One region of the Paenibacillus sp. EKM206P genome, then DNA from elsewhere that is predicted to be linked to it. Evidence: riboswitches for the same ligand, from Rfam matches in the RefSeq annotation. Region 1 holds a riboswitch; each other region holds the start of a gene.
The links. Region 1 has a riboswitch for thiamine pyrophosphate ahead of G9G53_RS07805 (thiamine phosphate synthase). Riboswitches for the same ligand answer to the same signal wherever they lie in the genome.
Positions count from the first base shown of each region.

Region 2: it holds a riboswitch for thiamine pyrophosphate, as region 1 does, so the genes downstream of both, G9G53_RS12570 (ABC transporter substrate-binding protein) here and G9G53_RS07805 (thiamine phosphate synthase) in region 1, are expected to answer to the same signal.
Region 3: it holds a riboswitch for thiamine pyrophosphate, as region 1 does, so the genes downstream of both, thiC (phosphomethylpyrimidine synthase ThiC) here and G9G53_RS07805 (thiamine phosphate synthase) in region 1, are expected to answer to the same signal.

Region 1 is NZ_JAAMNQ010000003.1:241,749-245,962, reverse strand. Features, by position in the region: gene G9G53_RS07810 (ABC-F family ATP-binding cassette domain-containing protein) at 1-1,360, shown strand, start outside; TPP riboswitch at 1,455-1,563, shown strand; gene G9G53_RS07805 (thiamine phosphate synthase) at 1,828-2,421, shown strand; gene thiO (glycine oxidase ThiO) at 2,486-3,634, shown strand; gene thiS (sulfur carrier protein ThiS) at 3,631-3,834, shown strand; gene G9G53_RS07790 (thiazole synthase) at 3,837-4,214, shown strand, end outside.
Region 2 is NZ_JAAMNQ010000005.1:56,946-61,159, forward strand. Features, by position in the region: gene G9G53_RS12560 (ABC transporter permease) at 1-110, opposite strand, end outside; gene G9G53_RS12565 (MTH1187 family thiamine-binding protein) at 107-400, opposite strand; gene G9G53_RS12570 (ABC transporter substrate-binding protein) at 940-1,983, opposite strand; TPP riboswitch at 2,178-2,287, opposite strand; gene G9G53_RS12575 (pyridoxamine 5'-phosphate oxidase family protein) at 2,561-2,995, shown strand; gene G9G53_RS12580 (bifunctional 2',3'-cyclic-nucleotide 2'-phosphodiesterase/3'-nucleotidase) at 3,218-4,214, shown strand, end outside.
Region 3 is NZ_JAAMNQ010000019.1:18,545-22,758, reverse strand. Features, by position in the region: gene G9G53_RS24280 (hypothetical protein) at 359-511, shown strand; gene thiC (phosphomethylpyrimidine synthase ThiC) at 634-2,478, opposite strand; TPP riboswitch at 2,666-2,778, opposite strand; gene G9G53_RS24270 (IclR family transcriptional regulator) at 2,934-3,677, opposite strand; gene G9G53_RS24265 (alpha/beta hydrolase) at 3,978-4,214, shown strand, end outside.

The DNA.
Region 1 (4,214 bases):
TGTGCGTTACGGCTATCTGGATCAGCATACCAAGCTGACACCGGGCAAAACGGTACGTGATGTATTGAAGGATGCTTTTCTTCCTTTGTTGGAATTGGAAAAGGAAATGATGCAGATTACTGACAAAATGGGGGATGCTTCTCCTGATGAGTTGGAAGTGTTGCTGGAACAGATGGGTGAAATTCAGGAGCAACTGGATATGGGGGATTTTTACCTCATTGATGTAAAGGTTGAAGAGATGGCGAATGGACTAGGTCTGTCGGCGATAGGACTGGATCGGGATGTATCCGCACTTAGCGGCGGGCAACGGACAAAGGTTCTTCTTGCTAAGTTGCTGTTGGAAAAGCCGAACGTCCTGTTGCTGGATGAACCTACCAACTATTTGGATGTAGAGCATATTGAATGGCTTACGCGCTATTTGAAGGATTATCCTTATGCTTTTATTCTTATTTCACATGATACTGAATTTATGAACCAGGTCGTTAATGTTATTTACCATCTTGAATTTGCCAAGATGACCCGTTATTCAGCTAATTATGAAAAGTTTCTCGAAATGGCGGATCTGAACAAAGCCCAGCATATTGATGCTTATGAGAAGCAACAGGATTTTATTAAGAAACAGGAAGATTTTATTCAGCGTAATAAAGCGCGTGCCTCTACCTCAGGCCGAGCAAAGAGCCGTGAAAAGCAGCTTGATCGGATCGAACGTATTGATAAGCCTGAAGAAGCCGCAAAACCAACCTTTCAATTCAAAGAGGCACGTGCAAGCGGAAAGACGGTATTTGAGGGTATTGATTTTGAGATTGGTTATACACATGCCCTTTTGCCTAAAATGTCCATGACGATTGAACGTGGCGAAAAGATTGCAATTGTCGGCTACAATGGTGTCGGTAAATCGACATTGCTCAAAACCATATTGGGAAAAATTCCGCCAATCAGTGGAAAAACTTATCAAGGTGATTTTTTGCAGCCCGCTTATTTTGAGCAGGAAGTAAAGGCCGAGAAAATTACACCGATTGACGATGTGTGGAATGAATTTCCGCATTTGAACCAGCATGAAGTACGAGCGCATTTGGCGCGTTGCGGTTTGAAAAATGAGCATATCACGCGTCCGCTATCTGCGCTCAGTGGTGGAGAACAGGCTAAAGTCCGTCTTTGCAAACTGTTAATGCGTGAAAGCAACTGGGTACTGTTCGATGAGCCTACCAACCACTTGGATGTTAAAGCAAAGGATGAGCTGAAACGTGCCTTGAAGGAATACAAAGGGACCGTATTGCTTGTATCTCACGAACCGGACTTTTACGAGGATTGGGTAACCAAAACGTGGAATGTGGAAGAGTGGTCAAGTAAAGTTAACTAAAATCAGCTAAATCCAGTTCCATCAAATTTCACACGAAGTGGGGTTTGCAGAATTAGAAAAATATGCTAAGCTATCTTTAGCTTATACAATAAAATAGTCACACTAGGGGAGCCGCCCATGCGGCTGAGACGGAATAAATGGATTTCGGACCCTTTGCACCTGATCTGGGTTATGCCAGCGTAGGGAAGTGAGCGCCGTACAAACAAGGCAACACCATCTTTATTTTTGTTTGTGCGTGGGACGATACACGTATACGGATTCATGGTCCGTTCGATTATTGGACGTTCGTTAAACCACTTCCTTGGGGAAGTGGTTTTTTTGCGTTTCGTTCATTTTAAGTAGTTCGAGCTTCCGTAGACGATTCACATATAATCCCCTTTCATTCCTGCTGGTAGACGTGGCTGGCTAAGCTTAGATCCTTTAGTCCAATGTGAGGTGAAGACAAAATCGAATTACACGCAATTTCGATGGAAAAGGGCACTTTTGCACAAGCCGCCCAAGTGGCTGCTGTGATTTGTCCGTATGTTCATTATGTACACGCACGTTTAAAACAGAATGGTGCCTCTGCATTGCTTTCTTTGACTCGCAGCCTGGTGGAGCAGGAAGTTCCTTTGCAACAAATTGTAGTAAATGATCGTGTGGATGTAGCTTTACTTACTTTGGTTGGAGCCGTTCAATTACCAGCTAATGGATTACCTGTTGTGGATGTGAAAAGCCTACTTCCAAAGGGTACACGCTGTGGAGTGTCTGTACATTCCTTGGAGGAGATGCAAATTGCTGAGCGGGCAGGAGCGGACTATGTACTTTATGGTCACGTATATGAGACCCATTGTAAGCCCGGTATTGTACCGCGGGGTTTAGCTCAGCTTGAACATATTTGCAGGCTGTCGAACATTCCGGTGATTGCGCTAGGCGGCATACAACCGCATCATATCCCGGAGCTTTATAGGGCCGGAGCAAGCGGAATTGCGGTGATGTCTGGTATATGGGAGGCTGAGTCGCCCGTTGCAGCTGCAATGGAGTATAGGCGAATGGCAGACCTTGTAGTTCACAGCCTGTAGCGAGAAAACGAGAGTAGAGGCAAGCTGAAAGCAGAAGGGTTTATGGAGAGGAGATACGGAACAAATGCTAAAGATACACACAGAGGAAAGAGTGATTGGACACGCTGAATGCTTGGTCATAGGTGGAGGTGTCATCGGCAGTTCCATTGCTTATCATGTGGCCAAGGAGGGAAGAAGTACGATTATGCTGGAACGATTGATCCCGGGTGAGGGAGCCTCAGGAGCAGCGGTTGGAATGCTGGCAGCGGAAAGTGAAGAGTTCACCGGCTCTGAGCTATCACGATTTGCTCGCATAAGTCGAGATGCATTCCCTGAGCTTGTCTGTGATCTAGAGCGTTTGTCAGGTATTTCGGTGGAATTCCGTACTGAAGGGTTTGTGACCCCTTTCCGTACGGAGACTGAAGGCCAAAAACGCTGGAAAGCTGCTAAAACGCGAGAGGGTGATTGTCCTATCTGGTGGGATGCGAAAGAATTGGCCCGACGAATTCCAGGTTTGGATGAACAAGCGATCGGGGCAATATATCGTTCAAAGGAGACACAAGTGGCTCCTGTCCAGCTTTGCCGTGCTTATGCAGGTGCTGCTGCGGTGCTGGGAGCAACGGTATGGTCTGGTACACAGGCAGAGCAACTGGTCATACAGGATGGTCGAATTTGCGGTGTCCGTACAGATAGTGGTTTTTTTTCCTGCGATCAGGTCATTATTGCCGGAGGCTTGGATAGCATGAAATTGCTAGCGCAGGTTGGGTTTGAATATCCACTTTATCCGGTCAAGGGCGAAGCGGTAGCGGTCTCCTTGAAGGATCACCCGTTAGAATACACCATTTATGCTGATGATATTTACCTCGTGCCTAAACAGAATAACGAGCTTTGGATTGGGGCAACGAGCCTTTCGCATCAATATGACGAAGAAGTAACCGTAGGAGGCTTGGAGGGGTTGCTGGCACGTGCCTCTGCCTGGCTGCCGCGCGTCCGTGAAGCTTCTTTTATACGTGCTTGGGCGGGCTTACGTCCGCAGGCTGTATCAGGTCATCCTTTTATAGGCATTGTTCCTGGGGTCGAGGGCGTATATGCTGCAGTCGGGCATTATCGCAACGGTGTCCTGCTGAGTGATGCTACCGGGCGTGCGATGGCAGCTATGCTTAATGGGGCTTGTGCAGCAGAACTTGGGATAAGTAGTTTTTCTTCTGAGCTCCTCAAGGAGAAAAGCTTATGAAGCTGACGATTAACGGCCAGAGCCTGACCTTTTCTAATCGAATCACTCATGTGAATCAATTGCTACATGAGCTTGATGTAAAGGTGAAAACCGTAGTGGTGGAGCTGAATCGGCATATATTGACCCGTGAAGATCATGATGAAGCGGTACTGAAAGATGGAGATTGCCTAGAGATTGTACATTTTGTGGGAGGCGGTTGATTATGTTAACCATTGGAAAAGCATCTTTTACCTCGAGGTTATTGTTGGGAACAGGAAAATTCTCTGATCTGGATATCCAATCCCAAGCAGTAGAGGCTGCTGAGACGGAAATATTGACGTTTGCTGTACGGAGATTGAACTTGGAGGAACGGGATAAGCAGCATTTTCTCGATATGCTGGATTTGAGCCGGTATACACTTCTTCCCAACACAGCAGGGGCTACAACAGCAGAGGAGGCGATTCGTATTGCCCAATTGGCAAAAGCCTCCGGCCTGTGCGATATGATTAAAGTGGAGGTCATTGGGGATAGCAAGACACTGCTGCCGGACCCATTTGAAACGTTGAAAGCTAGCGAAAAGCTGTTAGAAGAAGGCTTTATC
Region 2 (4,214 bases), on a different contig from region 1:
ATATGTAAATAGGAAACCGCCCCCTGCCAGGCTGCTAAAAAGAAGAGGACCGCCACAAGGGGCGGCCATACGCTTTTCCACCAGGATGCGTTCTTGCCTTTCGGATTCATGGGCGATATTTCTCGGTCAGCTTGTTCATGCTGATGCCTTGTGGGTTATGTGCGATTTTGATCTGTGAAATGACGCTGGGACTGCCCGCTTCCGTCAAAGCCTCATGCATTTCTTTAACCACTTTCAGCAACTCGTCGAGCTCGCCCTCCATGGTCGTATCCAATGGGTTCACCTGATGTTTGACACCGGAGCGCTGAATGACCTCAATCGCCTTATCTACATACGGGTAAGAGTCCTCGTTATTAGGAGTTTTAGGGATTACTTGAATACTGAGCAGTGTATTAGCCATGCAAATTCACCTGTCCTTCATTTGGAGTGTTTTAGAGAAAATAGGGTGGTTTAAGGCGTTTGAGACCGCTCCGCGTTTCATTTGGTCTTACGATCGCTGTTGCAGGGGGATTCTTGGATTATTTAAGTTTTCAAAGGTAAGAATTCCCCTGCAAAGGCGAACGCTCCGCTTCTCCAGATTCAAATGAACCGCTCCGCTGCTGCCCGCCTTAAAAGCACCCTATTTTTAAAGCTGGTTTGTGCGGCATTTTTAACACACAAGCGCACCTACTTAGCGCTTAGATAATATGAAACTAAAGAATAAACCAAGTTGAACGAGAACGAAGTGGGCGGAATGGTGCTGTACAAGCGTTAGCGTTCGCTTTAAAAGCTTTCCGTAGGAAAGCTCGCTTCGGAAGCATAACCTCCCCGGATTTCTACATTAATCATAAGTTTTTATTAAGAAATCCGGGGTGGTGGCGATGGGAAGCACCATCCGACTGCGTAGTGGCGCTTCGTTCACTTCTCTAGTTCAGTCTTATTTAGCGTTTTAACAAATGGTCAGCGCTTGGGCAAGAAGTCGTTTGTGAAGGCCTTATCGACTTCCAAAGGCTTGCTGAGCAGCTTGCGTTCGTACATCCAGTCCGAATAGTTTTGCCATACCTCCGCTTTTTGCACGCCCCATTGCGCGGCATCATCCTGATAACGTGGGCTTAGCCATTTTTGGCTGGCAAGTACCAGTTTTTTATCCAGCTCCGGTACAGCTTTGCTTAAGATGTCCGCGGCTTCTTCCGGATGGGCGATAGTGTATTCATAGCCTTGGGCGGTAGCGTCCATGAACGCTTTGACCAGCTCGGGATCATTTTTTATCGTCTGTTCGTTGCTCACAATTACAGGCGTATAGTAGTCGAGGCTTTTGGAATAATCTTTTACATACAGCATATCCAATGGCTCATCTCGAAGTTGGGCCTCGATTCCGGTCCATGCGTAGAAAATCCAGGCAAAGTCGATATCCCGCTTCACGGCTGTAAAATAGTCTGCATTGCCCATGTTGACGATCTTCACTTTGCTCACATCGCCTTTGTCTGAATCCATGATGGATTTCATGACCGCTTCTTCTACGGGAGAGCCCCAACCGCCGTATTTTTTACCTTCAAAATCTTTCGGGCTTTTAATTCCGCGATCTACCGGGGCTGCGAAGCCTGAGGTATTATGCTGAATCACCGCAGCGATGGATACAAGCGGCACACCTTGCGTGCGAGCCTGTGTGACGCCTTCTTGGTAGCTGATACCAAAAGGTGCAGCATTAGAAGCAACCATTTGATCGGCTCCGCCTGAACCAGGTTGAACAATTTGGACATTCAAACCTGCTTTTTCGTAAAATCCTTTGTCCTTGGCGACATAGAGTCCCGTATGATTCGTATTGGGTGTCCAGTCGAGCACGATTTTAACATCTTTGAGCCCCTTTGCCGGAGTAGACGTTTGAGTGTCGGTAGCGGAAGCCGCTTCTTGGGATGTAGGGGGACTTCCACCGCAAGCGGTCAGGGTCAGGGCCATGAGCCACAGACTGATCAGTCCCAGGGTTAATATTTTCATGCGCTTCATCGTTAGTGTTCTCTCCTTTTGATTACCCGTTATCCATCCAATCAGACAGCTTAAGTTTCCCATTTTCATAAAAATAACATCTGCCGGACGCGATCTTTCCAACAACTTAATCCTCAACAAAAAAAGCGCCCCGAGTTTCCGGGACGCTTGCGCTTGTATATACCAAAGTAAGGGATGGTCCTATGTAAAAAAGGCACATCTTGCTTAAGCATTCCTACGCTGGCATTACCCAGATCAGGTTGTAAGGGTCAGTGTCTTGGGACACACTCTCAGCCGGCCGATTCCAGCACCCCTGGCATTGTATGGTTTAATGGGTTCATTTATTCGGGTTTACTACGACGATTATATGCTTTGAATGCAGGTCTGTCCAGCATGAAGGGAGAGATAACGGTTCATTTGCCGAACGACAGGGTACACTTTTACTGTGAGCTTTGATCTGAAAATGAGTATGAATCAATCCGATTCGATCCGGTCATGTTATTTTCAGAACAGCTGCGCAGGTAGGTTCAGATGGGCTGGTGCCCAATGGCATGGCGTAGGTAGAGAATTCTAATTCGTGAAAAGGAGTTGTTGTACTGTGGGTAAAACGGAAACATTGGATCGCAACCAACTGGAACAAGCCATTGTGAAGGCTTTGGATAACAACAAATTTTGTACGTTAGGTACGGTAGAGGGTGGCAAACCGAAAGTACGCTATATGGCCCTTTTTAACGATGGAATGAACATTCATCTGGCGACAGATCGCAAAACGCATAAAGTGGATGAGCTAAAGGACAATCCGAATGCTTATCTGCTGCTGGGTTATGAGGTTGGCGGTACGAAGGAAGTTGTTGAAGTGGAGGCTACCGTCCAAATTACAGCTGATGAGGGGCTACGCAAACAAGTGTGGAACGACTCCTTGAAGGAGTGGTTTTCCGGACCGGACGATCCCGATTATGTCATTCTGGACGTGAATCCGACTCGCATTGAGTATGTGGGTCAGCAAACGGAGCGCCAGGTGTGGAAGAAATAATACGAATATAAATGGATAAGCCAGTAAATCTCCAATTTTTTCAGGAGGTTTGCTGGTTTTTTTATGTTTGAGAAAATTAATTATTTTTTCATAAATAATTTTAAGTAAATGACTACTCTTTTGTCTGGCGTTGGATTAAAATAGAAATGGTGAGTTCAAGGCTTACATATATGTGCAAAAGTATGTATATGAGGCATACACCTTAATGAGGAGGGGTATATTTTGTTATTACGTAAAAATTGGTTTAAAGGGTTTACAGCAGCAGTTGTAGCTTGTAGCATGCTGGTGTTTTCAGCCGCTCCATCCTGGGCAGCTAGTGATTCTCGTGATAGCGCTACGGTGAATTTGCGGATCATGGAAACAACGGATATCCATGCGTCCCTGATGAACTACGATTACTATTCGGACAAAGAAACCAACGAGTATGGCTTGGTTAGTACAGCTAGCTTGATCCAGAAGGCACGTAGTGAAACAAGAAACAGTATGCTGTTCGATAATGGTGATTTGCTGCAGGGCAACCCATTAGGCGATTATATGGCCCGCAACAAAACCTTTGAGAAAGAAGGCGGTGTCCATCCGGTCTACAAGATGATGAACCTGATGGGCTATGATGCAGCTACAGTGGGCAACCATGAATTCAACTACGGTCTCGACTTTCTGGACAAATCGCTCAAGGGAGCTGATTTTCCTTATGTAAATGCGAACGTTTATGTTGATAAAGGGGGCCAAGCTACTAAGAATTATTTTACCCCTTATCAGATTCTTGATAAAACAGTAACGGACGAGAAGGGCGAAGAGCATACACTCAGAGTGGGTGTGATCGGTCTGGTCACACCTCAAATTATGCAGTGGGATGAAGCCAATTTGAAGGATAAAGTCGTTACGAAGGATATTGTGGAAACGGCGAAAAAGTTTATTCCTCAAATGAAGACGGAAGGTGCTGACATTATTGTCGTGCTTGCGCATACCGGTTATGAGGATGTGCCACAAACGCCACTGATGGAGAATGCCGTTAAGTATTTGAGCCAGGTGGACGGAATTAACGCTATTCTGTTTGGGCATGCTCATAAATCTTTCCCTGGCCCTGATTTTAAAGATATGAAGGGTGTAGATCTGGATAAGGGAACCATTAATGGGGTACCAGCCGTGGAAGCTTCCTCATGGGGCAAGGATCTGGGTATCATTGACCTGAGCCTAGAAAAGAAAAATCGCGAGTGGA
Region 3 (4,214 bases), on a different contig from region 1:
GACTGCCTCAATCCTGACTTGAGGAGTCCACAAAACCCTCCTTTTACAAGGTTATTCGACAAAAAAACACAATCCCGACTACTAAACTAAGAAAACGGGCCTCAAGCCCTTGTTTTAGACCTAGGCACATTTTCCCCTAAAACGACCATCCTCCTAATCGGCATTTTGAACACACATGACCATCTTCCTGTTTTATGTCAAAAGCGTTTTACTTTGAAAAAATGTGGGTATAATGATTGAAACATAACCAAGCAACCTACATAGCATTGCGACATCAAGTACATACAAATAGTCCTATACAGACGTCCTAAGCAACTCAATCTGAATTTGACAATATGGAATTGGAGGAATGATCTACATGAATACAATGAACTTAACCGTCCACACCCTGATGCCCTTTCACCACCAATACCAACGTGCCAACGCGGTGAGTATGCAGAAGAAAGAAGATAGCTCGGAGAAGAAGCTCAGCTTTCAGGACATTTTGAATGAAAAAATGGGTAAAAAATAAGGCGCCGTTTATCCGGTTGCATGACTCGCTTTACATAAGCCAAAAAGCCGTAGTTTCCTACATCGACTGTAGAGAACCACGGCTTTTTTTGATTCATGCGTTCCTAAACTCACACATTCGTTTTACTGACCGCCATCCCGATACTGCTCTGCCTTCTCACGCATCCCAGCGGCCACTGCTTCTTCGGTGTTCAGCCCCTTATCCGCTGCATAGGCGCGAATGTCCTGCGTGATGCGCATACTACAAAATTTGGGGCCGCACATCGAGCAAAAATGTGCTTCCTTGGCTCCCTCTGCTGGTAGCGTTTCATCATGGTAGGACAAGGCCCGCTCGGGATCAAGCGACAGATTGAACTGATCCCGCCAGCGGAACTCAAAGCGTGCCTTGGACAAAGCATCATCCCGCTGCTGCGCCCGTGGATGGCCCTTCGCCAGATCGGCAGCATGTGCTGCAATTTTGTAGGTAATGACACCCTCACGGACATCATCCTTATTCGGAAGACCCAAATGCTCCTTAGGCGTAACATAGCACAGCATGGACGTCCCGAACCAACCGATCATCGCCGCCCCGATGGCTGAGGTAATATGATCATATCCGGGGGCAATATCCGTCGTGAGCGGTCCCAAGGTATAGAAAGGAGCTTCCTTACAAATCTCCATTTGCAAATCCACATTCTCTTTGATTTTATGCATAGGGACATGTCCCGGCCCCTCAATCATGACCTGAACATCATGCTTCCATGCGATTTGCGTTAGCTCGCCCAACGTTTCCAGCTCTGCAAACTGTGCTTCATCATTCGCATCATAGATACTACCTGGACGTAGACCATCCCCGAGAGAAAAGGCCACATCATAGGCTTTCATAATTTCGCAGATTTCTTCAAAATGTGTATACAAAAAATTCTCCTGATGGTGCGCAAGGCACCAGGCTGCCATGATCGACCCGCCACGGGACACAATTCCCGTCATTCTATTCGCCGTCATCGGTATATACCGCAGCAATACACCCGCATGAATTGTAAAATAGTCCACTCCCTGCTCCGCCTGCTCGATCAGCGTATCGCGATACAACTCCCACGTCAGCGCTTCTGCTTCGCCGTTCACCTTTTCAAGTGCCTGATACAGCGGCACAGTTCCAATCGGTACAGGAGAATTCCGAATGATCCATTCACGTGTGGTATGGATATTACGGCCTGTGGATAGGTCCATAACTGTATCCGAGCCCCAACGCACAGCCCAGGTCATTTTCTCCACTTCCTCCTCAATCGAGGAGGTAACCGCAGAATTACCAATGTTCGCATTGATCTTCACGTGAAAATGACGCCCAATGACCATCGGCTCACTTTCCGGGTGATTGATATTCGAAGGCAAAATGGCTCGTCCAGCCGCCAATTCCTGCCGTACAAACTCAGGCTCCACCCCTTCGCGGATCGCCGCAAATTCCATTTCGGGCGTAATGATCCCTTGCCGTGCATAATGCATTTGCGTCACTGTACGACCTTGCGAAGCACGAAGCGGACGGTTGGTCACGCCGGGAAATTCAACTGTCTCCCGTTTGGAGCCAGGTTTCAGTCCATTATCCTCTGGTTTGACGGCGCGTCCCTCGTAAGCCTCCACATCGCCCCGTTCCAGTGCCCAAGCTCGCCGTAATGGAGGCAGGCCCTGACGGATATCGACCTGATAGGCTTCGTCAGTCATGGGACCGCTCGTATCGTACACACGCAATGGCTCATGATGCTCCGTGCCCTGCGGCGTATGTGTAGGATGAAGAGCAATTTCCCGCTCTGGGACGGCAATGTCCGGCCGCGAGCCTTGAATATATACCTTACGGCTCCCTGGAAAGGGCGTTACCCCACTGGCTTGCTCCCCGTTTGTCTTCTCTACCCCAACTTCCCTTGTTCCTGCCAACCTTACTTCTGCTGATTTAAATTCTGTTCCTTTTGTTCCTTCTACTTCTGTCGGCTTCATTGTCCATTCCTCCTGTTTCGATGAAATGACACACCGATCCGGAACCATTCCCAGGGTGGCGCTGATCTATGCAAAAAAGCCGGTTCCCGAGGGAACCGGCTAATCTAACGAGGCAGCTATCCAGACCGTGCACATGTGGAATAATCCTATTCCAATGCGTCACCGTAGACAGCAGCTGCGTATACATTTCAATGGCCGATTACTTCCCTACGCTGGTATGATCCAGATCAGGTGCAAAGGGTCCGGAATCTTACACGATTCCATCTCAGCCCGGCATTACAGGCTCCCCCAGTAACTGCGATACTTCTATTCACATGAGGCGGACATAACAGACATCCCGCCATCCTTATCAGACTACTTCAAATTTATGGCTTTGGCAACCCTTCTAGGTTCCATTTAGCAAGAAGACGCTCCTCACCAAATCACTTTGCTTGCTTCAACTGCATTCATTCTTGTTACGGAAGCATAAGCCCCATTTCCTTCGCCGCTTCGATCAAAATCGGAGCAAAGTCATGTAGCGTCTCGGGTGCAAGCCGGCTGACCGGACCGGATACAGATAAAGCCGCAGTGACCTGTCCCTTCCGGTTCACAATTGGTGCGGCCACAGCAGCGGCCCCTGGCTCCCGTTCTTCATAGCTGGTCGCATAGCCCTTCTCGCGAATGTCCTGCAGCTGGGCTTTATAGACCTCCGCGTCTACCGAGGGCGGCCATTCATTCCCGCTTAGCAGGGCTTCCAGCTCCTGCGGCGGCATAAAGGCAGCCAGCACCTTACTGGAGGCTCCTACAGCCAGCGGCATACGCGCACCCACAGGCGCAACCCTGCGGATCGCCTGATTGCTCTGCACGGCTTGTATGCGAATACGCATGTTGCCGTCCCGTAAGTACAAGCTGACCGTTTCGCCCAGACGGTCACGCAGTCCTTCCATTGCAGGCTGTAACAACACCGCCGGCTCGTCACTTTGGGACAAATGTGTGGATAGCTCCCAAATGCGGAAGCCAAGTCGATATTTTTCCGTTTCGGCATTCCGAACGACAAAGCCCCGATCCTCCAACGTAGTCAGCAGCCGATGAACCGTGCTTTTATGTAGACCAATTTTGGAGGCAATCTCCGTTAGGCCAAGATCCGAATCTGCGGTAAAACACAGCAATATATCAAGTGCACGCTCTACAGCGCGAACGGTTAATTTACGGTCTTCCATTCGTGAACCGCTCCTCTTGTATCCATATTCGTTTCACACTATGAAACATGGTTACATAAATTATATAGAATAGTCGCGGCTACTGTAAACCGATGTTTTTGTGACAACCATATTACAGAACGAGAACAAACATCGACAATTCTTTGCATCATTTTTACTTTTCCGGTTCAGGCGTTGACTTTGGATAACCCCCATCATACGATAATAGGTATCTATACGGATATACACTATCATTTTCAAGTGGAATTATACCTAAATTCTATTGAAACGAAGATCAATTTTATATAAGGAGGCTCTTACATGATTTCTACATCCCAGCGCAACTCTCAGCTACAGACCGCTGTTCAGGAGCCGTCCACCCCACTCTTTAATCCCCGTCTGCTGCGGTTCAAGCACGTTGTGATTGCTCTGCTGCTGTCGGTCGTTTTTTTTCTGTTGTTTTGTTTTATTGCCTTGCATGCTTACATCGCATGGGTACTTACGAATCCTACCGTCGCGCCGCTGTACTCTAATCCGATGCAGGCCAAAAACATGCCT